Regions from separate parts of the Pseudoxanthomonas sp. F11 genome, predicted to be linked through region 1. Evidence: predicted binding sites of a transcription regulator. Region 1 holds the regulator's gene; each other region holds the start of a gene.
The links. Region 1 encodes HrcA, which represses chaperone genes, less so after heat shock. Its sites were predicted from a motif close to TTNGCACTCNNNNNNNNNGAGTGCNAA; they were not measured.

Region 2: the regulator HrcA is predicted to act here: its motif matches at 7,641-7,667, upstream of rpoH (RNA polymerase sigma factor RpoH).
Region 3: the regulator HrcA is predicted to act here: its motif matches at 7,926-7,952, upstream of V8246_RS07450 (co-chaperone GroES).

Annotation. Positions count from the first base shown of each region.
Region 1 covers NZ_JBANLZ010000005.1:102,276-111,911, reverse strand. Annotated here, with positions in the region: gene recN (DNA repair protein RecN) at 1-916, opposite strand, end outside; gene hrcA (heat-inducible transcriptional repressor HrcA) at 1,004-2,053, shown strand; gene grpE (nucleotide exchange factor GrpE) at 2,095-2,616, shown strand; gene dnaK (molecular chaperone DnaK) at 2,727-4,646, shown strand; gene dnaJ (molecular chaperone DnaJ) at 4,741-5,859, shown strand; gene V8246_RS15175 (DUF3857 and transglutaminase domain-containing protein) at 5,976-7,856, shown strand; gene V8246_RS15170 (prephenate dehydrogenase) at 7,876-8,991, shown strand; partial or broken gene V8246_RS15165 (MOSC domain-containing protein) at 8,988-9,636, shown strand, end outside.
Region 2 covers NZ_JBANLZ010000003.1:38,353-47,988, forward strand. Annotated here, with positions in the region: gene V8246_RS10700 (primosomal protein N') at 1-2,017, shown strand, start outside; gene V8246_RS10705 (MFS transporter) at 2,017-3,336, shown strand; gene V8246_RS10710 (NAD(P)/FAD-dependent oxidoreductase) at 3,406-4,683, shown strand; gene V8246_RS10715 (DUF1203 domain-containing protein) at 4,656-5,129, opposite strand; gene V8246_RS10720 (hypothetical protein) at 5,210-6,619, opposite strand; gene rpoH (RNA polymerase sigma factor RpoH) at 6,751-7,629, opposite strand; gene V8246_RS10730 (metal-dependent hydrolase) at 7,821-8,663, opposite strand; gene V8246_RS10735 (dipeptidase) at 8,767-9,636, opposite strand, start outside.
Region 3 covers NZ_JBANLZ010000002.1:355,555-365,190, forward strand. Annotated here, with positions in the region: gene V8246_RS07405 (hypothetical protein) at 1-246, shown strand, start outside; gene V8246_RS07410 (hypothetical protein) at 243-599, shown strand; gene V8246_RS07415 (hypothetical protein) at 691-1,920, opposite strand; gene accC (acetyl-CoA carboxylase biotin carboxylase subunit) at 2,038-3,405, opposite strand; gene accB (acetyl-CoA carboxylase biotin carboxyl carrier protein) at 3,416-3,889, opposite strand; gene aroQ (type II 3-dehydroquinate dehydratase) at 3,945-4,385, opposite strand; gene V8246_RS07435 (TlpA disulfide reductase family protein) at 4,577-5,170, opposite strand; gene V8246_RS07440 (protein-disulfide reductase DsbD) at 5,167-7,455, opposite strand; gene cutA (divalent-cation tolerance protein CutA) at 7,460-7,792, opposite strand; gene V8246_RS07450 (co-chaperone GroES) at 8,000-8,293, shown strand; gene groL (chaperonin GroEL) at 8,429-9,636, shown strand, end outside.

The DNA.
Region 1 (9,636 bases):
GGGCGAGCTTGCGCTCCAGGGCGTCGAACTGCAGGGGCTCGCCGTCCAGGTCGTCACGGACCTGGCCCAGCAGGGACAGGGCTTCCTCGATCTGGATGGCGGCACCGTCGAGCAGGCCGTCGACATCGCGCAGACGCGGTTCGTGCTCGGCCTGGCGGGCAAGATCGGCCCGCACCTGCTGCAGCTGGCGGGTCAGGGAGGGAGCATCGTCCCCTGCAAGCTGCCCCAATGCGGCGTCGCAGGCCTGGATCAGGCCGGTGGCGTGGGCCTGGCGGCGGTGGCTGGCGACCAACTGTTCGAGCGCGACGGGCGAGAGGTCTTCGCGCTGCAACTCCGCCAGCTGGTGTTCCAGATAGTTGATGCGGTCGGAGACATCGCCCTGGCCCGACAGCTGCTCACGCTCCTGGAGCAGGGCCGACCACGCGCGGGCCGCGTCGCGCACCTGGGCGCGTTCGGCGTCGTTGCGGGCGAATGCATCCAGCAGGTCGAGCTGGCTGTTGCGCGCCAGCAGGGACTGGTGCTCGTGCTGGCCGTGGATCTCCACCAGCCGCCCGGCCAGGTCGGCCAGTTGCGACAGAGTGACGCTGCGCCCGTTGATCCAGGCGCGGGACCCGCCGTCGGCACGGATGACGCGGCGCAGCTGGCACTGGCCCTCGTCGTCCAGTTCGTTGTCGGCCAGCCAGGCCTGGGCGGGCGAGCCGGGGGCCGCAGCGAACTCGGCCGACAGTTCCGCGCGCTCGGCGCCATGGCGGACCACGCCGCTGTCGGCGCGCAGACCCGACAGGAAACCCAGGGCATCGACGAGCAGCGACTTGCCGGCGCCGGTTTCACCCGAGATGACGGTCATGCCCTCGCCGAACTCCAGTTCGGCGGCACGGACGACGGCGAAGTCCTTGATGGCGAGATGTCTGAGCATGCAGCGGATTGTAAGCGGAGCCGGCGCAAGTTCTGAGACGGACGGGCACAGCTTGCAAAGCCGCGGGGACGACGTTATCTAGCGGGCATGAATTCCCCGTCGCTCTCGCTTGACCCCCGTGCCCGCCAGTTGCTGCGCACGCTGATCTCGCGCTACATCCGCGACGGCGAACCGGTGGGCTCGCAGACCCTGGCCCGCCATGCCGGGCTGGAGGTCAGCCCGGCCACCATCCGCAATATCCTGTCGGAACTGGAGGAAGTGGGGCTGCTCAGTTCCCCGCATACGTCCGCCGGACGCATTCCCACGGCCCAGGGTTACCGGGTGTTCGTCGACAGTCTGGTGCAGGTGAAGTCGCTGGGCGAGGGCGAAGTGGCGCGCCTGCGCGCCGAGCTGCCCAGCGGGGCGGGAACCCAGGCCCTGCTGGGCAATGCGTCCGAGCTGCTGTCGGCGATGACCCATTTTGTGGGCGTGGTCAGCGTGCCGAAGCGCGAGCAGTTCGCCTTCCGCTACATCGATTTCGTGCCGCTCGACGGGCAGCGGGTGATGGCCATCCTGGTGTTCGCCGACAACGATGTGCAGAACCGGGTCATCGAGACCCGCCGTCCGTACGAGCGCGCCGAACTGGAGCGCATCGCCAACTACCTCAACGCCCAGTTCGCCGGCCGATCGCTGGCCGACATCCGCGCCAGCCTGCTGCGCGACCTGCGCCGGGCGCAGACCGAGATGGAAGGCCTGCTGGCCGAATCCATCGAACTGGCGGAACAGGCGCTGACGCCGCCCAACGACGATGTGGTGCTGGCCGGACAGACCCGGCTGATGGGCGTGCAGGAGCTTTCCGATCTGGAGCGGCTGCGCGAACTGTTCGAAGCCTTCGCCCGCAAGCGCGAGATCCTGCAATTGCTGGAACGCACGATCCGCGCGCCCGGCGTGCGCATCTTCATCGGTGAGGACACGGGCTTGGCGCCGCACGACGGGGTGTCGGTGGTGACCGCGCCCTACATGGCCGCGGGGCAGGTACTGGGTGTGCTGGGCGTCATCGGACCCACGCGGATGGCCTACGACCGGGTCATTCCGGTGGTGCAGGCGGCGGCCGATGTGCTGGGCGCGGCCTTGAATCCCGACGCGCCGGCCCCATAGGTTCCCGGTTGGGCGGCAGGACCCGCCGCCAGGGAACCGAAATGAACGAACAGCACGAACACGATGCCACTCCGGGCCAGACGCCCGAATCCCCCGACACCGACGCCGCCCTGCTGGCCGAGCTGGAGACCCTGCGCAACGAGCTGGACCAGCTGCGGGCGACCACGCTGCTGGAGCGCGCCGACCTGGAGAACCAGCGCAAGCGCGTGGCGCGCGACATCGAGCAGGCCCGCAAGTTCGCCAACGAGCGCCTGCTGGGCGACCTGCTGCCGGTGTTCGACAGCCTGGACGCCGGCCTGGCCGCCGCCGGCAGCGAGCCCAGCCCCCTGCGGGACGGACTTGAGCTGACCTTCAAGCAATTGTTGAAGGTGGCCAGCGACAACGGCCTGAGTCTGCTCGACCCGGCCGGCGAGGCCTTCAACCCCGAGCATCACCAGGCCATCAGCCAGGCCGATGCGCCCGATGCGGCGCCGGGCAGCGTGGTGCAGGTGTTCCAGAAGGGCTACGTGCTCAACGGCCGCCTGCTGCGTCCCGCCCTGGTGGTGGTGGCCAAGCACGACTGAACGACACGCGGGTGGCGCTTGAACGGCGCCATCGCATCCCTATATCGGGACCATCCACCCGGCCGATCGCCGGGTCCAACATCAGAATTTGCTAGGGAGCGAAATCCATCATGGGCAAGATCATCGGCATCGACCTGGGCACGACCAATTCGTGCGTGGCGATCATGGACGGCGGCAAGGCCCGCGTCATCGAGAACTCGGAAGGCGACCGCACCACCCCCTCCATCGTGGCCTATACGAAGGATGGTGAAGTGCTGGTCGGCGCCTCGGCCAAGCGCCAGGCCGTCACCAACCCCAAGAACACCTTCTACGCGGTGAAGCGCCTGATCGGCCGCAAGTTCACCGACGCCGAAGTGAAGAAGGACCTGGACCTGGTGCCCTACGGCATCATCGCGCACGACAATGGCGATGCCTGGGTGCAGACCAGCGACGGCAAGAAGATGGCGCCGCAGGAAATCTCCGCGCGCGTGCTGGAAAAGATGAAGAAGACGGCCGAAGCCTTCCTGGGCGAGACCGTCACCGAAGCCGTCATCACCGTGCCGGCCTATTTCAACGACAGCCAGCGCCAGGCCACCAAGGACGCCGGCAAGATCGCCGGCCTGGACGTCAAGCGCATCATCAACGAGCCGACCGCAGCCGCGCTGGCCTACGGGCTGGACAAGGGTGACGGCGGCGCCGACCGCAAGATCGTCGTCTACGACCTGGGTGGTGGCACGTTCGACGTATCCATCATCGAGATCGCCAACGTCGATGGCGAGAAGCAGTTCGAAGTGCTGGCCACCAACGGCGACACCTTCCTGGGCGGCGAGGACTTCGACAAGCGCGTCATCGATTACCTCGTCGAGGAATTCCAGAAGGACCAGGGCATCGACCTGCGCAAGGATCCGCTGGCCCTGCAGCGCCTGAAGGACGCGGCCGAACGCGCCAAGATCGAGCTGTCCAGCTCGCAGCAGACCGAAGTGAACCTGCCGTACGTCACGGCCGACGCCTCGGGCCCGAAGCACCTCAACATCAAGCTGACCCGCGCCAAGCTGGAAGCGCTGGTCGAAGACCTGGTGAAGAAGACCATCGAGCCGTGCCGCATCGCGCTGAACGACGCCGGCCTGCGCGCCAGCGACATCGGCGAAGTCATCCTCGTCGGCGGCCAGACCCGCATGCCGAAGGTGCAGCAGGCGGTGGCCGAGTTCTTCGGCAAGGAGCCGCGCAAGGACGTCAACCCCGATGAGGCCGTGGCGCTGGGCGCCGCGATCCAGGGCGGCGTGCTGGCCGGCGACGTCAAGGACGTGCTGCTGCTCGACGTGACCCCGCTGTCGCTGGGCATCGAGACCCTGGGCGGCGTGTTCACCAAGATCATCGAGAAGAACACCACCATCCCGACCAAGGCCTCGCAGACCTTCTCCACCGCCGAGGACAACCAGTCCGCGGTGACGGTGCACGTGCTGCAGGGCGAGCGCGAGCAGGCCCGCTTCAACAAGTCGCTGGCCAAGTTCGACCTGGCCGGCATCGAGCCGGCGCCGCGCGGCATGCCGCAGGTGGAGGTGTCCTTCGACATCGACGCCAACGGCATCCTGCACGTGTCGGCCAAGGACAAGAAGACCAACAAGGAACAGAAGGTCGAGATCAAGGCCGGTTCGGGCCTGTCCGAGGACGAGATCAACCGGATGGTCGCCGATGCCGAGGCGCACCGCGAGGAAGACAAGAAGTTCCAGGAACTGGTGCAGGCGCGCAACCACGCCGACGGCCTGATCCACGCCACCCGCAGCGCCATCACCGAGCACGGCAGCAAGGTGCCGGGCGACGTGATCGGCCGCGTCGAATCGGCCATCGCCGACCTGGAAACCGCGATGAAGGGCGACGAGAAGGCGCAGATCGAGGCCAAGGCCAAGGCGCTGGAGGAGGCCGGGCAGTCCCTGTATGCGGCGGCCGCGTCGAGCGACCAGCCCGGTGCGGGCCCGGCAGGTGGCGGTGCGGCCCCGGCCGATGACGTCGTCGACGCCGAGTTCACCGAAGTCAAGGACGACAAGAAGTAATCCCGGCCCACGGGATGCGGCGAACGGGAGACGTGGCCTGCCACGGCCTCCCGTTTTGCCATCCGGCGACCCTGCCAGACCAGCCTGACGACACATGAGCAAGCGCGATTACTACGAAGTCCTGGGCGTGGCCCGCGACGCCAGCGAAGAAGACCTGAAGAAGGCTTATCGGCGCTGCGCGATGAAGCACCATCCCGACCGCAATCCCGGCGATGCCGCCGCCGAGGCGGCGTTCAAGGAGTGCAAGGAAGCCTACGAGGTGCTGTCGGACGGGGCCAAGCGCCGCGCCTATGATGCGCACGGCCATGCCGCGTTCGAGCACGGCATGGGCGGTGGCGGTCCCGGCGGCCCGGACATGGGCGACATCTTCGGCGACATCTTCGGCAACATCTTCGGCGGCGGGGGCGCACGCGCGGCACGCCGTGGCGCCGATGTCGGCTACGTGATGGAACTGGACCTGGAAGAAGCCGTCGCCGGCATCGAAAAGCGCATCGAGATCCCCACGCTGGTCGCCTGCGACCCCTGCAAGGGCACGGGCTCGGCCGACGGCCGCGTCGAGACCTGCGGCACCTGCGGCGGTCGCGGCAACGTGCGCATGCAGCGCGGCATCTTCGCCATGCAGCAGGCGTGCCCGGCCTGTGGTGGCCGCGGCCAGACCATCCGGAATCCCTGCACCGAGTGCCATGGCGCCGGCCGCGTGGAGGAAGAGAAGGTGCTGTCGGTCAAGATCCCGGCCGGCGTGGACAACGGCGACCGCATCCGCCTGACCGGCGAAGGCGAGGCCGGACCACCCGGAACCCCGCCGGGCGACCTGTACGTGGAAGTGCGCGTGCGCGAGCACGACATCTTCCAGCGCGACGGCGACGACCTGCACTGCGAGGTGCCGATCCGCATCTCGCAGGCCGCGCTGGGCGACACCGTGCGCGTGCCGACACTGAAGGGCGAGGCGGAGATCCGCATCCCGGCCGAAACGCAGACCGGCAAGCTGTTCCGCCTGCGCGGCAAGGGCGTGAAGTCCGTGCGCAGCCGCAGCGAAGGCGACCTGTACTGCCGCGTGGTGGTGGAAACCCCGGTGAACCTGACCCCCGAACAGCGGGAGCTGCTGGAGAAGTTCGAGGCCACCTTCATCGGAGAGGAAGCGCGCAAGCATTCGCCGAAGTCGGCCACGTTCCTGGACGGCGTCAAGGGGTTCTGGGACCGCATGACCTCCTGACCCCCTGTGACATCCCGCCGCCCGCGGACGCGAGCGGCTTGTGGCATCCTGCGACGGCCCCGGCGACCCCGGGGCCGTTTTCATTCACGTCCACGAAGAAGGGAGTTCGCGTGCGCATGAACAAGGGGAAGCGGTGGGGATGGTGGGCGTTGCTGGTGATGGCGCCCGCTTGGGCGGCCGATGACCGGCCGCTGCAGGTGGAGCGCGAGTCCACGCGCTTCGTGCTCAATGCCGACGGCAGTTTCGTGCAGGAACAGGAAACCGCGATCAAGGTGCTGAAAGACAGCGCGCTGGAAGCGGCCAAGGATGCATCGGTCAGCTACAGCACCAGCATCCAGAAGGCCGAGGTGGTCGAAGCCTACACGTTGAAGCCCGACGGCCGCCGCGTCGATGTGCCCAAGGGCAACTACCAGGTCAGCAGCAGTTCGGGACGGGAGGGCGATTCACCCATCTACTCCGACCAGACGACGCTCACTGTCGTGTTCCCCGAGTTGGCCGTCGGCGACACCACGGTGTTTACCTATCGGGTGACGGCGACGCAGCCGATGTTCCCGGGCCATTTCTCGGTGATCCGAAATTACAGCCCGGCCGCGTACTACGGCGACGTGCAGGTGACCATCGATGCGCCCGAGGCGATGCAGGCCGCGTGGCGCAACTGGCAGATGACGCAGCCCGCCGTCGAAACCCGCGACGGGCGCCGGATCGTGCGCTGGCGCTGGAGCAACCGCCAGCCAGTCGACCGCGAAAGCCTGCGCGATACGGTCTTCACCGCCGATCGCTATCCGGGCTACGCGTTTTCCACCTTCGCCAGCTACGCCGACATCGCGGCGGCCTACGGGGGACCGGCCAACGCCAAGGCCACGCTGACGCCCCGGTTGCGCACGCTCGCCGCGGAGATCGCGGGCAAGAGCACGGACCCGCGCGAGACGGCGAAGAAGCTTTACGAATGGGTTTCCACCAAGATCACCTATGCCGGCAACTGCATCGGACTGGGCGCAGTGGTCCCGCGCGATCTGGACGTGGTGCTCGACAACCGCATGGGCGACTGCAAGGACCATGCGACCCTGCTGCAGGCGTTGCTGAAAGCCCGCGGCATCGACAGTACCCAGGCGCTCATCAACGCGGGCGGTACCTACACGCTGCCGGACATCCCGGTCGCATCGGTAGTCAACCACGTGATCAACTACATCCCCAGCCTGGATCTTTACGTGGACTCGACCGCGGCCACGGTGCCCTTCGGCAGTCTGCCGGACGGGGCGGCAGGCAAACCCGTGCTGCTGGTGGACGGTCATCGCGACGGCACCACCACGCCGGTGACGCAGGTCGGTTCGGAATGGCAGAAGCTGCGCACGACGCTTCGCATCCAGCCGGACGGTTCGATCAAGGGCGCGCAGCGGGTCGAACTGAGCGGACGCATGGCGGTGGCGGCACGCGCTCAGTTCCGCAACGTCGGCGCCAGCGATGCGGACAAGCTGGTGCGCAATTACTTCCGGGGAAGCGCACTGAGCGCAAGCGGCAAGGTGAAGTACGACGATCCCGTGCCGATGCTGGAGACCTTCAACATGGAGGCGGATTTCGAAGTCGAACGGATGCTCCCGACGAGCGGAGGTTTCCAGGTGCAACCCTGGTTTCTGAGCTTCACCCCGGTCGCCATGCTGGTGGCTTCCCAAATCGGTGATCCGGACCAGCCCGCGGGCGAGAGCAGCTGTGGTGCCTACCATTCGGACGAGGAGTACACCTTCGAGTTCCCCGCGTCGATGCGGATCGTCGCCATGCCGAAGGGCGTCAGCGTACGCGAAGGCACGCTCAGCTATGTCTCGACGTTCCGGCAGGACGGCGCGCGCCTGCACGTGCGCCGCACGCTGGACGACCGCACGCCCGGCCCGGTGTGTTCGCCGGAGTACAACGACGGCTTTGCCCGGGTCATGCGCAAGATCATGCCCGACCTGCGCGCACAGGTGGTCTACCTGACAGGGGAAGGCGTGGTGCAGCAATGAGTACCGGCTGGTGCAGCGCGTGACGCACAACCTATCTCCCCTGATCGGCATCGTCGGCAGCGCAGGCGCCTATGGTCGCTGGCTGCAGCACTTCTTCCAGGAACGGATGGGCCTGGAGGTCATCGGCCACGACCCCGCCGACCCCGCATCCACAGACGAAGCCGAGCTCGTGCAGCGGGCGGACGTCCTGGTTTTCTCGGCACCGATCCGCCACACCGGGGCGCTGATCGCCCGCTATGCGGCGCTTGCCGCCGGTAGTGAGGCCGGGCGTTTGTGGCTGGACGTCACCTCGATCAAGGCCGCGCCCGTGGCCGCGATGCTGGCATCGCGCGCCGAGGTGGTGGGGCTGCATCCGATGACCGCTCCGCCCAAGACGCCGACCTTGAAGGGCAGGGTGATGGTGGTCTGCGAAGCGCGCGTGGACACATGGCGGCCTTGGGTGGCGTCGCTGCTTGTCGCGCTGGAGGCCGAGTGCGTGCAGGCCACGCCCGAGCAGCACGACCGGGTGATGGCGCTCGTGCAGGCGATGGTCCATGCCACCCACCTGGCACAAGCGGGCGTGCTGCGCGGCGAAGCCGCGCGTGCCGGCCATCTGGCCGCCCTGATGCCTTTCCGTTCCGCATCGTTCGAGATGGATGCGGCCATCATCGCGCGCATCCTGTCGCTCAATCCGGCGATCTACGAAGACATCCAGTTCGGCAATCCGCATGCCAGCGATGTGCTGCAGGCGCTGGCGCGGCAGATCCAGCGCATGGCGAACCTGGTGGGGGAGGGCACGGATGCGGCCCGCGCCGCGTTCCGGCGCGAGTTCCTGCATGATGCCCACGATGCCATCGGCCCGGACATGCTGGCCCAGGGCAACTACAGTTACGAACGGATCGGCTATCTGCTGGCCGATCTCACCGGCCGCGAGGCGATCAGCGTGCACCTGCCGGAGGATCGGCCCGGCTCGTTGCGGGCGTTACTGCACGTGTTCGAACGGCATGGCATCAGCCTATCGTCGATCCATTCCTCGCGTACGCCAGAAGGCGAGGTGCACTTCAGGATCGGATTCGATGCGGACGTGGATGCCGCGGTACTGGCGCACGCCGCGCAAGAGATCGATGTGAGCGGACTGGGGAGAGTACTGGCATGAACGTGGCCGCGCGATCCAGCTGCGTCGTCGACGCGGTACTGATCGGCCGAGCGGTCGCCTTCACGCGTGCCGGCAGCGTCAGCGCCATCGCCAAGACCCCCGTATCCGGTCCGCAGCGCGTCACTCGGCTCGGCATCACCGACGACGAGCAGGGCGACCTGCGTGTCCACGGGGGGGGGCCGACAAGGCCGTCCATCACTATCCCCGCGATCATTACCGCGCCTGGCAGGCCGACATCGGCGTCCACCCCTTGCTTGAGCATCCCGGTGCGTTCGGCGAGAACATCAGCACGTCCGGCATGCTCGAGCACACTGTGTGCCTGGGAGACCGGTACCGCATGGGCACGGCGCTGGTGGAGGTCTCCCAGTCGCGCCAGCCGTGCTGGAAGCTGTCCGATCACTTCGCCATTCCTGACATGGCGCGTCGTGTGCAGGATACCGGTCGTACGGGCTGGTACTACCGGGTGATCGAGGAGGGGGATGTGCAGCAGGGCGATGCTCTGCTGCTCGCGGACCGTCCCCACCCGGCATGGCCCCTGTCCCGTTTCATCGCGCTGCTGTATGAGCGGGCCATCGATCCGGGCGTGCTGCATGACGTACTGGAACTGCCGCTGGTCCCTTCGTGGCGGGTACTGTTCCAGCGGCG
Region 2 (9,636 bases), on a different contig from region 1:
GGGCGATCCCGGGCTGGACCTCCGCCCGGCGGACGCACTGCTGGACGGGGCCCCCCTGCTGCACGGCGAACTGCTGGAATCGCTGCACTGGCTGGCCCGCTACACGCACGCCCCGCTGGGCGAGGTGGTGGCCACCGCCCTGCCGGTGCTGCTGCGCCAGGGCGAGCCGCTGCCCGATACCCATGCCTGGCATTGGCGCCTGACGGAAGCCGGCCTTTCGGGACGCGAGCGCCTGCGTGCGGGTAGCCGTCCCCGGCGCTTGGCGGACCTGCTGGCGCAGCATGGCGCCCTGGATGAAGACGTGCTGGACCTGCACCTGGACGCAGGACGCACCGCCGCACGCGATCTGGGCAAGCGCGGGTTGGCGGAGCGCTTCGCGGCCGCACCCGCGGCCGTCGCCGCGTCGCCGCGCGCCGGTCCGGCGCTCAACGACGAACAGCAGACCGCCGCCGACGCGATCATCGGCACTTCGGGGTTCGGTGCCCTCCTGCTCGACGGCGTGACCGGCAGCGGCAAGACGGAGGTCTACCTGCACGCCATCGCCGACTGCCTGCGGCGCGGCCGCCAGGCGCTGGTGCTGGTGCCGGAGATCGGCCTGACCCCGCAGACGCTGTCGCGCTTCCGCGAACGGCTGGGCGTGCCGGTGCATGCGCTGCACTCCGGCCTCAACGACGGCGAGCGCGCCCGCACCTGGGCCGCCTGCCTGCGCGGCGAGGCGCGTGTGATCGTGGGCACGCGCTCGGCGGTGTTCACGCCGCTGCCGGAGGCCGGCCTGATCGTGGTCGACGAGGAGCACGACGGCAGCTACAAGCAGCAGGACGGCATCCGCTACCACGCACGCGACTTCGCGCTGGTACGCGGCAAGGCGCTGGACGTGCCGGTGGTGCTGGGCAGCGCCACGCCATCGCTGGAAACCCTGCACAACGCACGCAGCGGCCGCTACGCGCACCTGCGCCTGGCGCGTCGTGCCGGTGAGGCGCAGCCGCCGGCCGTGCGCGTGCTGGACATGCGCAAGCGCGCGCAGCAGGCCGGCCTGCTGTCGGACACGCTGCAGGCGATCCGCCAGGCGCTGGACGCTGGCGGCCAGGTGCTGGTGTTCAAGAACCGCCGCGGCTACGCGCCGGTGCTGCTGTGCCACGACTGCGGCTGGAGCGCGCAGTGCAAGCGCTGCGACAGCCCCATGACCGTGCACGCGGGTGGCAAGCGGTTGCAGTGCCACCACTGCGGCGCGCGGCAGGCGGCGCCACCAGCCTGCCCCGATTGCGGGGGTCTGGCGTTGCAACCGCAGGGCATCGGCACCGAGCGGCTGGAAGAACTGCTGGCCGAACAGTTCGCAGACGTGCCGGTGCTGCGCGTGGATCGCGGCACCACGCAGAAGCGCGACGGCCTGGCGCAGCAACTGGCGAAGCTGGGCGACACGCCCGGCATCCTGGTGGGCACGCAGATCCTGGCCAAGGGCCACGACCTGCCGCACCTCACCCGTGTGGCCGTGGTCGGCGTGGACGAGGGGCTGTTCTCCACCGATTTCCGCGCGGGCGAAAAGCTGGCGCAGCAGCTCATCCAGGTGGCAGGCCGCGCCGGCCGCGCGGGCAAGCGCGGCGATGTCTGGCTGCAGACGCATCACCCCGATCACCCGCTGCTGAACACGTTGATCAACGGCGGCTACCACGCCTTCGCCGAGGCCGAACTGGAACAGCGCCAGATGGCCGGCTTCCCGCCCTTCGCGCACCTGGCGCTGCTGCGCGCCGAAGCCCGGCACATCGACGCCGCGCAGCAGTTCCTGCAGGCGGCGAAGCGCGCGTTGCGCGCACACGATGCCTCGCTGGAGATGCACGGCCCGCTGCCTGCGCCGATGCCGCGCCGCGCAGGCCTGCATCGCGTACAGCTGCTGCTGTCCTCGCCCGAGCGGCGCGCCCTGCACCGCGCGCTCGACATCGCGCTGCCGGACATCCACGCGCTACCGGAAGCCCGCCGAACGCGCTGGTCGCTCGATGTCGACCCCATGGACCTGTACTGATGACGCCCACGTCCCGCGCCGACCTGACGCCCGCCCAACGCCTGCGCAGTATCTTCAGCGGCTCGGTCGGCAACCTGGTGGAGTGGTACGACTGGTACGTCTACGCGGCGTTCTCGCTGTACTTCGCCGAAGTGTTCTTCCCCGGCGGCGACCGCACCAGCCAGTTGCTGAAGACCGCTGCGATCTTCGCGGTGGGCTTTTTGATGCGCCCGCTCGGCGGCTGGCTGCTGGGCCGCTATGCCGATCGCCATGGCCGCAGGCGCGCGCTGATGCTGTCGGTGGTGATGATGTGCGGCGGTTCGCTGATCATCGCCTGCACGCCGGGCTACGCGAGCATCGGCGTGGCCGCACCGATCCTGCTGGTGCTGGCGCGGCTGCTGCAGGGCCTGTCGGTCGGCGGCGAATACGGTACGTCGGCGACCTATCTCAGCGAGATGGCTTCGCGCGCGCATCGCGGCTTCTGGTCCAGCTTCCAGTACGTCACGCTGGTGATGGGGCACCTGATTGCGTTGGCCGTGCTGATCGCGCTGCAGCGTGTGTTCCTCACCGACGAGCAACTGCGCGAGTGGGGCTGGCGCATCCCGTTCGCGATCGGTGCGGTGGCGGCGCTGGTGGCGTTGTGGCTGCGCCGGAACATGGTGGAAACCGAGTCCTTCTCCCGCCGCGAGGCCGCCGGCACGCCGGACCAGCAGGAGGCGCAGGGCACATTGCGCGCGCTGATGCAGCACCCACGCGCGGTGCTCGCCGTGGTCGGGCTGACGATGGGCGGCACGCTGGCCTTCTACACGTACACCACCTACGTGCACAAGTTCCTCGTCAACAGCGCCGGCATGGCCAGCGAGACGGCCAGCCTGATCAACGCCTCCACCCTGTTCTTCTTCATGTTGCTGCAACCGGTGGTCGGCGCGCTGTCCGACCGGATCGGCCGTCGGCGCATCCTCATCGCGTTCGGCGTCATGGGCACGCTGTGCACATGGCCGATCCTGTCGGCGCTGCAGACGGTGTCCAGCCCGGCGCAGGCGTTCTGGCTGGTCATGGCGGCACTGGTGATCCTCAGCGGCTACACCGCGATCAACGCGGTGGTGAAGGCGGAAATGTTCCCGGTGGAGATCCGCGCCCTGGGCGTGGGCCTGCCGTATGCACTGACCGTCGCGCTCTTCGGCGGAACGGCGGACATGGTCGCCTTGTGGTTCAAGAAGATCGGCATGGAGGCCGGCTTCTACGGATACGTCACCGCCTGCATCGCGTGTTCGCTGCTGGTCTACTTGTGGATGCCGGACACGCGCGAAACGTCGCTGATCGACCGCGATCCGCATTGAGCGTGCGCAAGGGGTACATGCGACAATCCGTCGCAAGGCGCCACGCAGCCCGTGGCCGCGAGAAACGGCATGCAGGCAGCACACCATTTCGTCATCGTCGGCGGCGGATTCGCCGGCCTCTGGGCCACGCGCGCGCTGGCCTCCGCACCGGTACGCATCACCCTGATCGACCGGCACAACCATCACCTGTTCCAGCCGCTGTTGTACCAGGTGGCCACCGCCGGATTGTCGGCACCCGACATCGCCGCGCCGCTACGCCACATCCTGCGCAAGCAGGCCAATGTGGAAGTGCGGCTGGCGGAGGTCGCTGCGATCGCGCCGCAGAAGAAGCATGTCGTATTGGCCGACGGCACGACGATCGCCTACGACGCGTTGCTGCTGGCCACGGGCGCGACGCATGCCTATTTCGGCCACGACGAGTGGGCGCGGCATGCGCCCGGCCTGAAGACGCTGGACGACGCCCTGCAGCTGCGCCGCCACCTGCTGCTCGCCTTCGAGCGCGCGGAAGCCGAAACCGATCCCGGGAGACGTGCCGCGTGGCTCAGCTTCGCCATCGTCGGCGGCGGACCGACCGGCGTGGAACTGGCCGGCACGCTGGCCGAGATCGCGCGGCATACGCTGAAGAACGAATTCCGCCGCATCGATCCCTCGCAGGCGCGTGTACGGCTCGTGGAGGCGGGGCCGCGCGTGCTTGCGTCCTTTCCCGACACGCTGTCGGAGAAGGCGCGCAGGCAGTTGGAAAGGCTGGGCGTCGAGGTCGTCACCGGCACACCGGTCAGCGACATCACCGACGAGGGTTACCGGCTGGGCGACCTGTTCGTGCCGGCGAAGACGGTGGTGTGGGCGGCCGGCGTGGCGGCATCACCGCTGGCGCGCTCGCTCGACGTGCCACTGGATCGCGCAGGCCGCGTGCCGGTGCAGCCCGATCTCAGTGTCGCGGGGCATCCGGACATCTTTGTCGCGGGAGATCTCGCCGCCGTGACCTCGGACGGGCGCCCCGTACCCGGCGTGGCGCCGGCGGCGAAACAGATGGGCCGGCACGTGGCGCAGGTACTGCGCGCCCGACTGGATGGGCGGGCATCGCCCGGCGACTTCCGCTACCAGGACTATGGCAACCTGGCCACCATCGGCCGCATGGCGGCCGTGGTGGATTTCGGCCGGTTGAAGTTCTCCGGCCTGCTGGCCTGGTGGTTCTGGCTGACGGCGCACGTGTTCTTCCTGATCGGCTTCCGCAACCGCCTGGTGGTGCTGCTGAACTGGTGCTGGGCGTACTGGAGCTACCAGCGCGGTGCGCGGATCATCCTGGGCAAGGACGAGGATCAGGCCGGATCGACGCGACAGGCATAGCAGCCGGGTCGCGCGTTGTGGACGTGCAGGTAGGCGACGTCCGGCACGGCGAGCAGGCGTCGCAGGTGGGAGAGTGCGTCGCTTCCTTCCACCACATCGGCATCGCGCATCAGGCCGTTTGCATCGTACGCGCGCAGCGACAGCAGGCGTCGCGGAAAGCTGGGCGGCAGCGTGTCGCGGAACACCGCCGCAGGCTGCTGCATGGCGGCCTCGCGCACATAGATCGGACCGCTGGCACGATAGGGACCTGAAACGTCGTGGTGCAGGAACGGAAGCAGCAACAGCGTCTCGCCCTGCCGCGCGTCTTCCAGGGTGCCCCGGCACGGGAATCCCCGGTCGGCGTCGGCGACGACGCGGCGTATGTTGCGCGCCGCCAGCGCGCCGTCGTCGAGTGCGAACAACGGCTGGAAGGTGTCGGGCGACAGCCCGTGGATCACGAACGACATGGCATCAGGCTCCGGAACAGAGGACGCCATGCTCGCGCCGCCGTCAGAGCGGCGCTATCCGGATCTTGTTCGGCCCGTTTCTAGTCCAACGGATAACGCGTGCCATCGGCCATGACCAGCTCGCCCTCGCCGATGCGCTCGCTGTCGGCGTCGACGGTGATGAACTCGGCTTCCAGACGTCCCTGACCCTTGCTGCCTGTCAGGTCGAAGATGTATCGCTCGCCGTCTGCCGCCCAGGACGCGTCGCGATCGAAGACCGCCTCGCGAATGTCGCCGATATGGCGCCGCACCACCGGGTGCGCCTGCATCGCCGCGTTGGCCTGCAGCACGAAGATGCCGTCCTGGCGCGCGAAGGTCTCGGGAACGTCCCCTCCGACCTGCTCTCCCGGGAACGGAGGCTCGCCCTCGAATGCCAGTTCGCGCCCATCGGCCAGCGTCAGCACGCCCTTGCCCAGGCGTTCGGTATCCGCATCGACGGTGATGAACTCCGCCACGATATGCCCGCGCCCCTTGTCGCCGACCAGTGCGAACGCGAACTCGTTGACGCCCTCCGCTTCGCCGGTCGCGGCCATGTCGAACTCGAAGGTCTGCAGCGCACCGATGTGCTGCTGCACCAGCGGATAACGCTGCACGGCCACGCGGGCCTGGCGGGTGAAGATGTTGTCCTGCATGTCGCCGAACAGATCGTCGACGCCCGCGCCCTCGTCGGCTGCCTCGCCCTCGCCGGGCGGTTCGCCCTCGAATGCCAGCCGCCGGCCATCGGCCAGCGTCAGCACGCCCTTGCCCAGGCGCTCGGTACCCGCATCGACGGTGATGAAATCGGCCTGCAGGCGCCCGCGTCCCTTGTCGCCTGCCACGTCGAACACGAAGGTGTTCATGCCGGGCGCGGCGCCGGTGGCGTCGGTATCGATCTCGAACGTCGTGATCTGCCCGATGTGCTGGCGGATCAGGGGGTAACGCTGCGCGGCTTCCTGTGCCTGCCGGGTAAAGAGGCCGGCGCCCGCTTCGACATCCTCATCATGCTCATGGTCATGCGCGTGGCCGTCCTCCGCAGCCAGCGCATCGGCGTCGCCCTCGATGGCGTGCCGGGTGCCGTCGGCCATGACCAGCATGCCCGGACCCAGCGCCTCCTGAGTAGCGCTGACCGTGATGAAACGCGCGGTGACGCGCCCCTTGCCACGACTTCCCTCCACATCGAACACCAGTACGTCCGGACCGGGTTCGTCCATGCTGGCCGCTTCGTCCAGCGTCACCTTGCGGATCGCGCCCAACTGCGCGGCCACGACGGGATCGACCTGCATCGCCGCACGCGCCTGCGCGTCGTATTCCTCACGATCGATGCCGAAGCGGATGCCACGTTCGGTACTGTCTGATTTCTCGTTTCCGCCCTCGGCCGCATTCGTCGCCGCGATCGCCGGCAATGCCGCCAGGCCCAATGCCGCCACCGCCGCCCACGCGAGCTTCGCCCACCGCCTGCCGCCCCACCCCATGCCGTGCTCCTTTGCCGGTCTGCCGCCCGATGCGGATCGCGGCGTAGTGGACCACACTTCCACCGGATGATGAACACGCCTATGGAAAAGGCCCCTTGCGGGGCCTTCTCGAAAACATCGTGCGACGCGGATCAGGCGGCGAACAGGGCCTTCATCTTCTTCAGCGCATTGGCCTCGACCTGGCGCACGCGCTCGGCGGAGATGCCGTACTCGTCGGCGAGTTCCTGCAGCGTGACCTTGCTATCGCCATCCAGCCAGCGACGCTTGATGATGTCGCGCGATCGGTCGTCCAGGTTGGCCAGGCCTTCGCGCAGCAGTTCCAGCTGGTTGTCTTCGCTGTCTGCGCGTTCGTAGGCCTGCGAAGGATCCTCGTCGTGCGCGACCAGGTAGCTGGCCGGCGACGGCGGTGCGTGGTCCTCGTCTTCGTCCGCGGGGGCATCGAACCCGATATCGCGACCGGAAAGGCGCGCTTCCATCTCCAGCACTTCCCGCTCGGACACATTGAGGTCCTTGGCGATCGCGCTGACTTCCTCGGCATTCATCCAGCCCAAGCGCGTCTTGGACTTGCGCAGGTTGAAGAACAGCTTGCGCTGGGCCTTCGTGGTGGCGACCTTGACGATGCGCCAGTTCTTCAGGATGAACTCGTGCATCTCGGCACGGATCCAGTGCACCGCGAAACTCACCAGGCGCACGCCCATGTCGGGGTCGAAACGCTTCACCGCCTTCATCAGGCCGATGTTGCCTTCCTGGATCAGGTCGCCCAGCGGCAGGCCGTAGCCGTTGTAGCCGCGGGCCACGTGCACCACGAAACGCAGGTGCGAGTGCACCAGCTCGCGTGCCGCATCGAGGTCCTCCTCTTCGCGGTAGCGCTGCGCGAGGGCGCGCTCGTCCTCGACCGTCAGCACCGGGATCTGGTGCACGGCGCTGATATAGGCATCGAGCGAACCCAGGGCACTGGGGATCGGCAGGTTGTTGGCGACCAGGGCGGTAGTGGAGGTGTTCTGGCTCATGGGCAAGGATGTTAGCAGTCGGGGGGTTCGACTGCTAACCTCATGGGAAGTTCCCCATTGTCCCAGCGCTGCAACGATGGCGCCTCATCCCGCCCGACCCTGAGCCCCTTATTAATCAATGGCTTGGCGATGGGCAGGCCGTGTACTGCGCGGCACACGGGTGATCGCGCCGGCTCGCGTGGAGCTGGCGTTCAGGTTCGGGTGCCCATCGCGACGACCACGGGGGGCTGCCGACGGGCTTGGCGCGTCAGTACGCCCGCCGCCAGCGCGTCGGCGCCTGGCAGGCGAGAAGGATGAAAGCCGGGTCGCAGGTAGTCCAACAGATGCTGCAGCGTGCGGCGTGCCATGCCATGGCCCGTGCCCAGATGCCAGGCTGCCTGCCGCCAGGTGGCCTTGCGCCAGAGCCGCCGATCCTGAGCCAGCAGGGCCGCCGCCAGACCGGTCATCAGCAGATAGAACAGGATGCTCGTCGTGAGCGCGCCGAGCAGACGCACCGGATAGCGGGGTGAAACCGCCTGCAGCAGATCGAAGGCGACCGCGCGATGTTCGATCTCCTCCGCGAAGTGCCATTCCATCAGGTCGCGCATGCGCGGATCTGCGGAAGCGAGAATCGACTGGGACAGGAACTCGTATCCCAGGAAGGCATTGATGTGCTCGACGCAGCTGACCAGCGAAGCCCGCAACCAGAGGGGCGCGAAACGGTCCATCACCCGAAAGACCCAGCGGTCGACCATGCGCTCGAACCCGCGGTATGCGTAGCCCTGCGCATCCAGGTTGTCCCAGTAGCGCTTGTGCGCCACGCCGTGTTGCGCCTCCTGACGGATGAAATCCTGGCAACGACCACGCAGTGTCTCGTCGCGCACATGCGGCAGGCATGCGTTGAGGGTCCGGATGTAAAACGCCTCGTTGGCAGGCACCAGGATGGTGTAAGCATTCAGCAGCGACGATACGAATTCGTTCCCCGGCAGCCAGTGCCGGGGAATGTCGATAGGCAACCCGGCGTCGAAGCGGCGTGGCGTGATGCGTTCGTCCATGTCGATGCGTCCCTGCGCGTTCCAAGCGTTCTTCAATGGTCTGCGTCCTCGCCCATCGCGCGGACTGCCACGCTTTGGCTTTGCCTCACGATCCGAGTTACGGCTACGGTGCGGAAGCGTCGCTCGCGTCCTGGACCTGCCTCAGGACGCGCAACAGGTTGCCACCCCAGATCTTCCTCACATCGCCTTCCGAATAGCCCGCCGCCAGCAGGGCCTCCGTGATCCTGGGCAGGGCGGCGACGTCCTCCATGCCCACCACGCCGCCACCGCCATCCCAGTCGGCACCGATACCGACGTGGTCGACGCCCGCGACGCGGATGATGTGCAGCAGGTGCGACATGTAGTCATCGAAGGTCGCCCGCTTGACGGGATACCGCGCTTCGATCGCGCGGCGCTCACTCAGATAGGCCGCCACGCGGCTCGCCGGCAGTCGCTCCTCCGGACCGAACTTCTCCGACAGGGCTTCGAGCGCCGCCTCTCTCTCCGGTACCTTGGGGATGTCGACCAGGTAGCCGCCATAGGCATTGACGTGGATGACGCCTCCTTTCGCAGCAAGCTGACGGATGCGCGCATCGTCGATGTTGCGAGGGTGGTCGTACACCGCGTCCGCACTGGTGTGGGAAAGCACGATGGGCGCGCGCGACAGTTCCAGCAGCTGGTCGAACACCGCATCGCTCGCATGCGAGGCGTCCAGCAGGATGCCGAGCCGGTTCGCCTGCTCCACGAGCGCGCGCCCGGCAGGGCTCAGTCCGTTCCACTCCGCTCCCGCCGGATCCGTCGATGAATCCCCGAACTCGTTGTTGCGCACATGGGTGATCCCCAGCATCCGCAAACCAAGGCGGTGGTAGACCTCCAGCAGGCTTGAGTCGCTCGCCAGCGGCGCCGCGTTCTCCATGCTGATGAAGCTCACGCGCCTGCCGGCCGATGCGATCCGCTCGGCATCGGCCGCCGTGAGCGCAAGCTCCATGTCTGA
Region 3 (9,636 bases), on a different contig from region 1:
GGCGAAGTCTCCGGCAGCGAGTTGAGCGAGATCGCGTGGCGCATTGCCTCGTGCAGGCTGGGCATGGACTGCAGCCCGGATGGATCGATGATGACGAACTATTGCGTCAACGGGGGCATCTGCTCGCAGGACGCATCGCATGATTTCAGCAGCTTCGCACGGGACGCCGGCATTCCCCGCCAGGGCGAGGACAACGTGGAAGAGATGGTGGGGACCTTGCTGTCCCGCACGGGAGTCGAAGGATGAAATACAAGCGCACGCGACCGGGGAGCAATCTGCTGGTCTGGAGCCTGGTGGCGGTGGCCTACGCGGCTGCGGCGGCCACCCTCGTCATCGAAACGCGGGACCCCGAGTACCGCGATCTGTCGCGGATCGGGCACATGACGGTCCACGCCCCGGAAGACGCCCGCCGCCTGGGGGCCGCGCAGGTCGCCGCGCTGTACCGCGCGCGCAGCGGCACGCCGTTCTCCACGCTCTCGCCCGGCAGCACCATCAAGGTGGTATGGCCCGACGGTTCGGCCGAGACGGTGCGCATCACCGACCCGTCTTCGCCGCTGGGCGTGGAGCCGGTGCCGGGCACCCAGCAGGCGCCGCAATAGCGCGCGACGCGCAGCACGCACAGGGCGGGAACACGCAGGGGCCGGGAGGCGCACTCCAGCCCCTTGTCGTTTCCGCCGCGATGGGTCGGTGTCAGCCGCCGATCAAACCCTTCAGCAGGCTGCGCAACGGCTTCTTCTGTTCCTGTGGCTGCGCTTGGCTGTCGTCCTCCATCTCCTGCATCCGCGACAGGTCCATGCCCAGCATCGCGCTGCCCGTGGATTTGGTGCGCACGCGCACGTTCCATTCCGGATTCCACGGTTGCTTGGGGTCCGACGGCCTGGGCGGCCAGGCGATGTGGCTCTCGGGACCGTAGGCGATGATGCTGAGCAGTCCGCCGCCGCCCTCGCGCCCCGCTTCACCGGGGCCGGCGAAGATGCCCTTCGGTATGGCGCACTGGGTGGCGGTGCGGGGCAGCAGTACCTTTTCCTTCGTCCAGCGTTCGATCAGCGAGCCGGTCAGGTAGTCGAAGATGCCCTGTCCTGCATCGGGCACGTCCGCGCTGCTCCACAACACCACGTCCTTGCCCTGGGTGCCGACCGCATGGAGGAAGTACGCCTGTGCGCGATCGACGGGCGCCCAGCGCCACGTCTGTCCGTCGGCGAGTGAACCGGTGCTCTGCAGGTCGATCTTCGGCATGAAGTCGGCGACCTGCTTCAGCTCGAACGCCAGCGATTCGGGTATGCCCGGCCCGGTGATCCGGTGCGCGCCCTGCAGCGATGCGCCATCGGGCACGCGCTTGCCGGACTTCGGATTCGGCCACAGGGCGTAGGCGGGGTCGGCTTCTATGTCGCGATCCGGCGCGTAGCGGCCCTGCATCGACCCGCTCACCTCCACCTTGCCGCCACTGGCGCTGATGCTGATGATCTTCGGCTGCCCCGGGCGCACGGTGCTGCTGCACCCCCAGTAGACCAGCAGGCGGGCCTGGCCCTCGGGCGGTGCGTACTCGCCGCGGCGCTCGGGCGGTGCGGGCGTGCGCACCGGCGGCACCAACGGCAGCGATGCGCCCAGGCGCAACCCGGCGGGAATGCGCTGTTCGGCTTGCTTGCCGGGATGGGGGCGGTTGTACAGCGCGATGTCGAGGTATTGTCCCGTCATCATCGGCATCCGCGTCTGTCCGTAGTGCGCCTGCTGCGCACCGCCACCCGTCATGCGCGAGGCCATGCCGCCGAGCGGGCCGAGGTCGGGCATGCCGGCCATGTGATGGGTGGCCACGTCGATCCAGACCTGCGTGGGCGGACCGGCGGAGGGGGCACTGGCGGCGGGGGCGGCCGCGATGACGGTGGCGAGGGCCAGAAACAGGGGGCGGGGCAGGGGACGCATCGTGCGTTCTCGTCGGGGGTCCGCTTCCTCCAACGCCGGAGCGGTGCCCCGCCGGACACGCGCCCCGCCCAGCTTTCGACACAGGCGGCCCCGCGGCGGACGCGGGGCCGTGGCGTATCAGACCAGCGAGATCGCCTTGTTCTTGCGCTCGGCCAGACGCTTTTCCAGGTAGTGGATGTTCTGGCCGCCGGCCTGGAAGCCCTGGTCGCGCATGATGCGCTGCTGCAGCGGGATGTTGGTCTTGATGCCGTCGATGACCATTTCGCTGAGCGCCACGCGCATGCGCGCGATCGCCGTTTCGCGGTCGGGTCCGTGCACGATCAGCTTGGCGATCATCGAATCGTAGTTCGGCGGCACGCGGTAGCCTTCGTAGATGTGCGTGTCCACGCGCACGCCCGGTCCGCCCGGCGGATGGAAGTGCTGGATCAGGCCCGGGTGCGGCATGAAGGTATCCGGGTCTTCGGCGTTGATGCGGCACTCGATCGCGTGGCCGCGCAGCACGATGTCGGACTGCTTGATGCTCAGCTTGTGGCCGGCCGCGATGCGCAGCTGTTCGCAGACCAGGTCGATGCCGGTGATGCGTTCGGTGACCGGATGCTCCACCTGGATGCGGGTGTTCATCTCGATGAAGTAGAAGCGGCCGTCCTCGAACAGGAACTCGAAGGTGCCCGCACCGCGATAACCGATGCGGATGCACGCTTCCACGCAGACCTTGCCTATCTCGTTGCGCAGCTCCTCGGTGATGCCGGGTGCCGGCGCTTCCTCCACCACCTTCTGGTGGCGGCGCTGCATCGAGCAGTCGCGTTCGCCCAGGTGGATGGCGTTACCCTGGCCGTCGGCCAGCACCTGGATCTCCACGTGGCGCGGATTCTCCAGGAACTTCTCCATGTAGACCTCGCCGTTGCCGAATGCCGCCTTGGCCTCGGACTTGGTGGTCTCGATGGCCGCCTTCAGCGCGCCTTCGACATGCACCACGCGCATGCCGCGGCCACCGCCACCGCCTGCGGCCTTGATGATCACCGGGTAGCCGATCTCGCGCGCGATCTTGGTATTGGCGACGATATCGTCGCCCAGCGGACCACCGCTGCCGGGCACGCACGGCACGCCGGCGGCCTGCATGGCGCGGATCGCCTCCACCTTGTCGCCCATCATGCGGATGGTGTCGGCCTTGGGGCCGATGAAGATGAAGCCGGACTGTTCCACGCGCTCGGCGAAGTCGGCGTTCTCCGACAGGAAGCCGTAGCCGGGATGGATGGCCTGGGCGTCGGTGACCTCGGCCGCGGCGATGATCGCCGGGATGTTGAGGTAGCTGTCCTTGGACGCAGCCGGGCCGATGCAGACCGACTCGTCGGCCATGGCCACGTGCTTGAGGTTGCGGTCGACGGTGGAGTGCACCGCGACCGTGCGGATGCCGAGGGTGTGGCAGGCGCGCAGGATGCGCAGCGCGATCTCACCCCGGTTGGCGATAACGACCTTGTCCAGCATGGTGCGGACCTCAGCCGATCACGAACAGAGGCTGATCGAACTCGATCGGCTGGCCGCTCTCGGCCAGGATCGACAGCACCGTGCCGGACACGTCGGCTTCGATGGGGTTGAACATCTTCATCGCCTCGATGATGGCCAGCGTCTCGCCGGCCTTCACCGCTTGGCCGACGCTGACGAAGGCCGGCTTGTCCGGTGCCGGCGAGGCGTAGAACGTGCCGACCATCGGCGCGCGCACCACGTGGCCGTCGGGCAGGGCGTTGCCGGGTTTGGCGCTGCCGCCGGTGGAGGCTTCGGTGGGCGAGCTCATCGGCATTGGCGCGGCCGGGCGCGGCTCGGCATACGCGACCGGTGCCGCGGGCGCCGCATAGCCACCCTTCGGCGTGCGCGCCAGGCGCACGGACTCTTCGCCCTCCTTGATCTCGATTTCGGCCAGGTTCGACTCTTCCAGCAGGTCGATCAGTTTCTTGATTTTGCGGAGATCCATGGGAGCCTCGTGGTTGAACGGTGTTCCGCATGCGGAACAAGACAAAAGGGAGGGGTCAAGCGGGCAGCCGTTGCAGGGCGGCGTCCAGTGCGTAGCGGTAGCTGTCGGCGCCGAAGCCGCACACCACGCCGACCGCCTTGTCGCTGAAATAGCTGGTGTGGCGGAACGGCTCCCGGCTGTGCGGGTTGGACAGGTGGATTTCGATGAAGGGCAACGCCACGCCGGCCAGTGCGTCGCGGATGGCGACCGAGGTGTGGGTGAAGGCGGCCGGGTTGATCAGGATGAAGGCCGTGCCGTCGGTGCGGGCGGCCTGGATGCGGTCGACCAGGGCGTGCTCGGCATTGGACTGGAAGCTGTCCAGCTGGTGGCCGGCGGCCTGGGCCTGTGCCGCCAGGGACCGGTCGATGTCCGCCAGCGTCGCCTGGCCATAGACCTCCGGCTCGCGGGTGCCGAGCAGATTGAGGTTGGGGCCATGCAGGACCAGCAGCTTCGCCATTGGCGTCTCCAGCGGAAGGGCGGCAGTCTGCTTGAACCCGGCGATGCTGTCCAGTTCGCCGAAGTTTGCTTCGTTTTAAGCGATTGTTTGATTTTGTGGCCTGTGGTGGCCATCGGGATCTGCCGTGGTGGCGCGGATCCGTCGATCAGGGAGAGGGGGATCGGCGCGTGCGCGCGGTTGGACGGAGATGGCTACTCCACCCAGCCGCTGATCTCGCCGGGCTTGAAGGGGCCGATCTTCTGCCGCGCGATACGTCCATCGGCATCCACCAGCACGGTGTAGGGCAATACGCCCTTGGCATTGCCCAGCCAGACGCTCGCATCGGCGGGGCCGGGTGCATCCAGCAGGATCGGATAGCGCACCGGCACCCTGGCGATGAAATCACGTACGCCGTCCGGCGTATCCAGCGCAAGACCGATCACCTGCACGCCCTCGCGGCCCTGGGTCGCCGCGAAACGGTCCAGCTCGGGCATCTCCTCGATGCACGGTCCGCACCAGCTCGCCCACACGTTGATCAGCAGCCGCCTGCCGGCGTAGCGCGTGCGCAGGTCGACGATGGCGCCGTCCAATCCGGGAAGCGCGATGGCCGGCATGGGGTCGCCGATGCCGGCGGGCGTGACGCCGGGCGGGGGCGCGGGCGCGCTGGCGTTCGTGGCCGCGTGCAGGGCGCGCTCGCCGACTCGCGTGCGCCAGAAGGGATTGCCGTTGAGCCACAGGCTGGCCAGCAGGCCCAGGCCGCCGGCGGCCACCGCCACCAGCAGCACGCGCGAGGTCGTCGCCTTCATCGCGCGGCGCGCTCGAAGGCCCGACGCATGCCGTCCTGCGTGAGGACGGTCGGCAGTACTTCCCCGGCGCCACCGCCGCGCGGGTACATCACGTACAGCGGCACGCCGACCGCACCGTGCGCCTCGAGGAAGGCGGTGATCGCAGGGTCCACGTTGGTCCAGTCGCCGGTCATCATCACCGCGTCATGGGACGCCAGCAGTTCGCGGAAGGCCGGCGTATCGAGTACGGCCTTTTCGTTGGCCTTGCAGGTGACGCACCAGTCGGCGGTCATGTCGACGAACACGATGCGACCCTCCGCACGCAACGCCGCCAGCCGTTCGGCCGAATAGGCCACGTGGCCTTCGGACGTCGGGGCCGCCGCGATCTCCTTCGGCAGTCGATGCAGCATCGCCAGCGGCACCAGCGCGGCGACCGCCAGTGCCAGCGCCAGCGCGCGCTGCCACGGCGCAGCGACGAAGCGCGCGCGCTGGAACCACCAAAGCCCCAGCGCCAGCAGCACCAGGCCCACCAGCGCCAACCCCACGGCGTCGATGCCGCGCTGCTTGCCCAGCACCCACAGCAGCCAGACCGCCGTCAGGTACATGGGGAAGGCCAGCGCCTGCTTCAGCGTGGCCATCCATGCACCGGGACGCGGCAGGCGGCTCGCCAGCGCCGGCACGAAACCGATCAGCAGGAACGGCAGGGCGAGCCCCAGGCCGAGTACCGCAAACACCAGCAGCGCCAGCGGCGTGGGCGCGGTGAACGCATACGCCAGCGCCACGCCCATGAAGGGCGCCGTGCACGGGCTGGCCACGACCACCGCCAGCACGCCGGTGAAGAAGTCGCCGACCGGGCCGCGACGCGATGCCAGCCCATGACCGGTTCCCGCCAGTCGATGCCCGATCGCGAACACGCCCGACAGGCTCAAGCCCACCGCGAACATCACGTACGCGAGCAGCCCGACCACCCACGGCTGCTGCAGCTGGAAACCCCAGCCCAGCGCCTGGCCCGCCGCCCGCAGTGCGATGGCCAACGCGCCGACGGCGACGAAACTGACCAGCACGCCGGCCGTGTACCAGAGCGCGCGCCGACGCGCATCGCCGCCCTCGCGCCCGCTTTCGGCCAGCGACAGCGCCTTCAGCGACAGGATCGGCAACACGCAGGGCATCAGGTTGAGGATCAGGCCTCCGATCAACGCAAGTGCCAGCGCGACGAGCAGCGAGGAGGTGCCGCGCGGGTTGCGGGCCAGCACCTCTTCGGGCGGGCGCGTGCGTTCGACATCGGGCGCGAGGGAGGCTGCCGACGTGGTCGTATCCGGCGCGGCGTCGTCGACCGGAGTCGTCGCGGTCGGCAGCGGCGCCACGGTGGCGGGCGCGGGCGTGTCAGGCATGCTGGCGGGCGTGACCGTCCCGGACGGAATCGCCAGCTTCACCCGCCGCGTCATCGGCGGATAGCAGATGCCGTCGGTCTGGCAGCCCTGGAACGTCACCCGCAGCGTCGCGGTCACCGCGTCGGCCCGGTCGCGCTTCAGCGGCACCGGCACTTCGGCCTGGTCGAAGTAGACGACGACGTCGCCGAAATGCTCATCGCGGTGCGCCTTGCCTTTCGGCCAGCGCGGCGCCTGCAGCGAGACGCCCTGCGCGCCCTCCAACGCCATCGAGGTGCGGTCGCGGTAGACGTAATAGCCGCGCGCGGGGGTGAAGCGCAGCAGCAACTGGTTACCGTCGAAGGCGATGGCCTCGAAGGCGAATGCCTGGTCCTCTGGCAACGGCAATGCGTCCATGCCGGCCTGCGGCGTCTGGCCCAGCAGGTTGCCGGCAAGCGCGCCGCCGCGCAGCGGGACGAAGGCGTCGCCTGCCGCGGGCGGCAGCGCCACCTTCAGCGTGCGCGTCTGCGGCGGATAGCAGATGCCGGCATCCGCGCAGCCCTGGTACTTGATCTTCAGGCTGACGCTGTCGGTGCCCGATGCGGGTCGGCCGGGCAGGGGGGCGACCAGTTCGCCGCGATAGGTTTCCACATCGCCGAAGAACTCGTCGCGGTACGCCTTGCCCTTGGGCAGTTGCAGCGGCTGCGCGGCGAAGCCCGCGTCGGCCTCCACGCCGGTGCGGTGCCGGTACAGGTAGTAGCCGTCGGTGATCTTCCAACGCACCTCGATGCGGTCGCGCGTCGGTGCGCTGGCCGTCAGCACGAAAGCTTCGTCCACCGGCAGCAGGTCGTCCTGGGTGATCGCGGCCGAGGCGGCGGGTGCCAGCAGCGAGGCCAGGAACAGCAGCAGGAAGGCGGGCAGGGTGCGGATCGGCGTCATCGGGTCACTCGGGTGAGGCGTCGGTGCGGGTTTCCGCGGTCACCCAGTCCAGATAGGCGGGCAGGCCGGCGGCGGTTTCGACCGCCAGGATCTCCGGCAGTTCATACGGATGCAGTTCGGCCAGCCGGGCCATCAGGGCGTCGCGCCGGTCGGCCGGGGTCTTGGCCAGCAGCTGGACCTCGGTCGCCTGTTCCACCCGGCCCTGCCAGCGGTAGGTCGACACCCCGGCGGGCAACAGGCTGACGCAGGCCGCCAGGCGCTCCTCCACCAGGATCCGCGCCAGCCGCTGGGCGGTGTCGGCGTCCGGGCAGGTGGACAGGATGAGGAAGACGGGCATGGGCCGCCGATTATCGCAGACCCGCCGGAGCCGCCCCCGGGCAAAAAAATTTTCCCGGAGGGGCTTGAAAGCGGTCGCGCCCCGCCCAACATCGGACGGCATCCGGCGTTGCCGGGTTTTTGCGTCCGCGTCGTTGGCAGTCTCCGGTGGAGACTGCTAACATCGCCGCCCCTTTCCTAGTCCAATCAATCACTTAAGAGGATTGACATGAGCAACATCAAGCCGCTGTACGACCGCCTGGTGGTCAAGCCGATCGAAGCCGAAGAAACCTCGCTCGGCGGCATCATCATCCCCGACGCCGCCAAGGAAAAGCCCACCAAGGGTGAAGTCATCGCCGTCGGCGAGGGCAAGTTCATCGACGCCACCGGTGGCGTGCGCGCCCCGAAGGTGAAGGTGGGCGACAAGGTGATCTACGGTCAGTACTCCGGTTCGGCCTACAAGCAGGACGGCGTCGAGTACAAGATCATCAAGGAAGACGACGTCCTCGCGATCCTCGGCTGAGTGCGCGGGAATCGGGAGGCGGGAATGGGGAATCGTTGAAGCGGTTCTCCCTGGTCCCCGCCTCCGATCCCCAGACGACGCGCTCGCTTTCGACGATTCCCGATTCTCAATTCCCCATTCCCGGAGTTTCAGACAATGGCTGCAAAAGATATCCGTTTCGGTGAAGACGCCCGTACGCGCATGGTGCGCGGCGTGAACATCCTCGCCAATGCCGTCAAGGCCACCCTCGGCCCGAAGGGCCGCAATGTCGTGCTCGAGAAGAGCTTCGGCGCCCCGACCATCACCAAGGACGGCGTGTCCGTCGCCAAGGAAATCGAACTGGCCGACAAGTTCGAGAACATGGGCGCGCAGATGGTGAAGGAAGTCGCTTCCAAGACTTCCGACAACGCCGGTGACGGCACCACCACCGCCACCGTGCTGGCGCAGGCGTTCATCCGCGAAGGCTCCAAGGCCGTCGCCGCCGGCATGAACCCGATGGACCTCAAGCGCGGTATCGACCAGGCCGTGAAGGCTGCCGTCGAAGAGCTGAAGAAGCTCTCCAAGCCGACCGCCGACGACAAGGCGATCGCCCAGGTCGGCACCATCTCGGCCAACTCCGACAGCAACATCGGCGACATCATCGCCGAGGCCATGAAGAAGGTCGGCAAGGAAGGCGTGATCACCGTCGAGGAAGGCTCGGGCCTGGAGAACGAGCTGGACGTGGTCGAGGGCATGCAGTTCGACCGCGGCTACCTGTCGCCTTACTTCATCAACAACCAGCAGTCGCAGCAGGTCGAATTCGACGACCCCTTCATCCTGATCCACGACAAGAAGGTCTCCAACGTCCGCGAACTGCTGCCGGTGCTGGAAGGCGTCGCCAAGGCCGGCAAGCCGCTGCTGATCGTGGCCGAGGAAGTGGAAGGCGAAGCCCTGGCCACCCTGGTGGTCAACACCATCCGCGGCATCGTCAAGGTCGCCGCCGTCAAGGCGCCGGGCTTCGGTGACCGCCGCAAGGCCATCCTGGAAGACATCGCCACGCTGACCAACGGCACGGTGATCTCCGAGGAAGTCGGCCTGCAGCTGGAGAAGGCCACCATCAACGACCTGGGTCGTGCGAAGAAGGTCGTGGTCTCGAAGGAGAACACCACCATCATCGACGGCGCCGGCGATGCCGAGCGCATCCAGTCGCGCATCAAGCAGATCAAGGCGCAGATCGAGGAGACCTCCTCCGACTACGACCGCGAGAAGCTGCAGGAACGCGTGGCCAAGCTGGCCGGCGGCGTGGCCGTGATCAAGGTCGGTGCCTCGACCGAAATCGAAATGAAGGAAAAGAAGGCCCGCGTCGAAGACGCCCTGCACGCCAC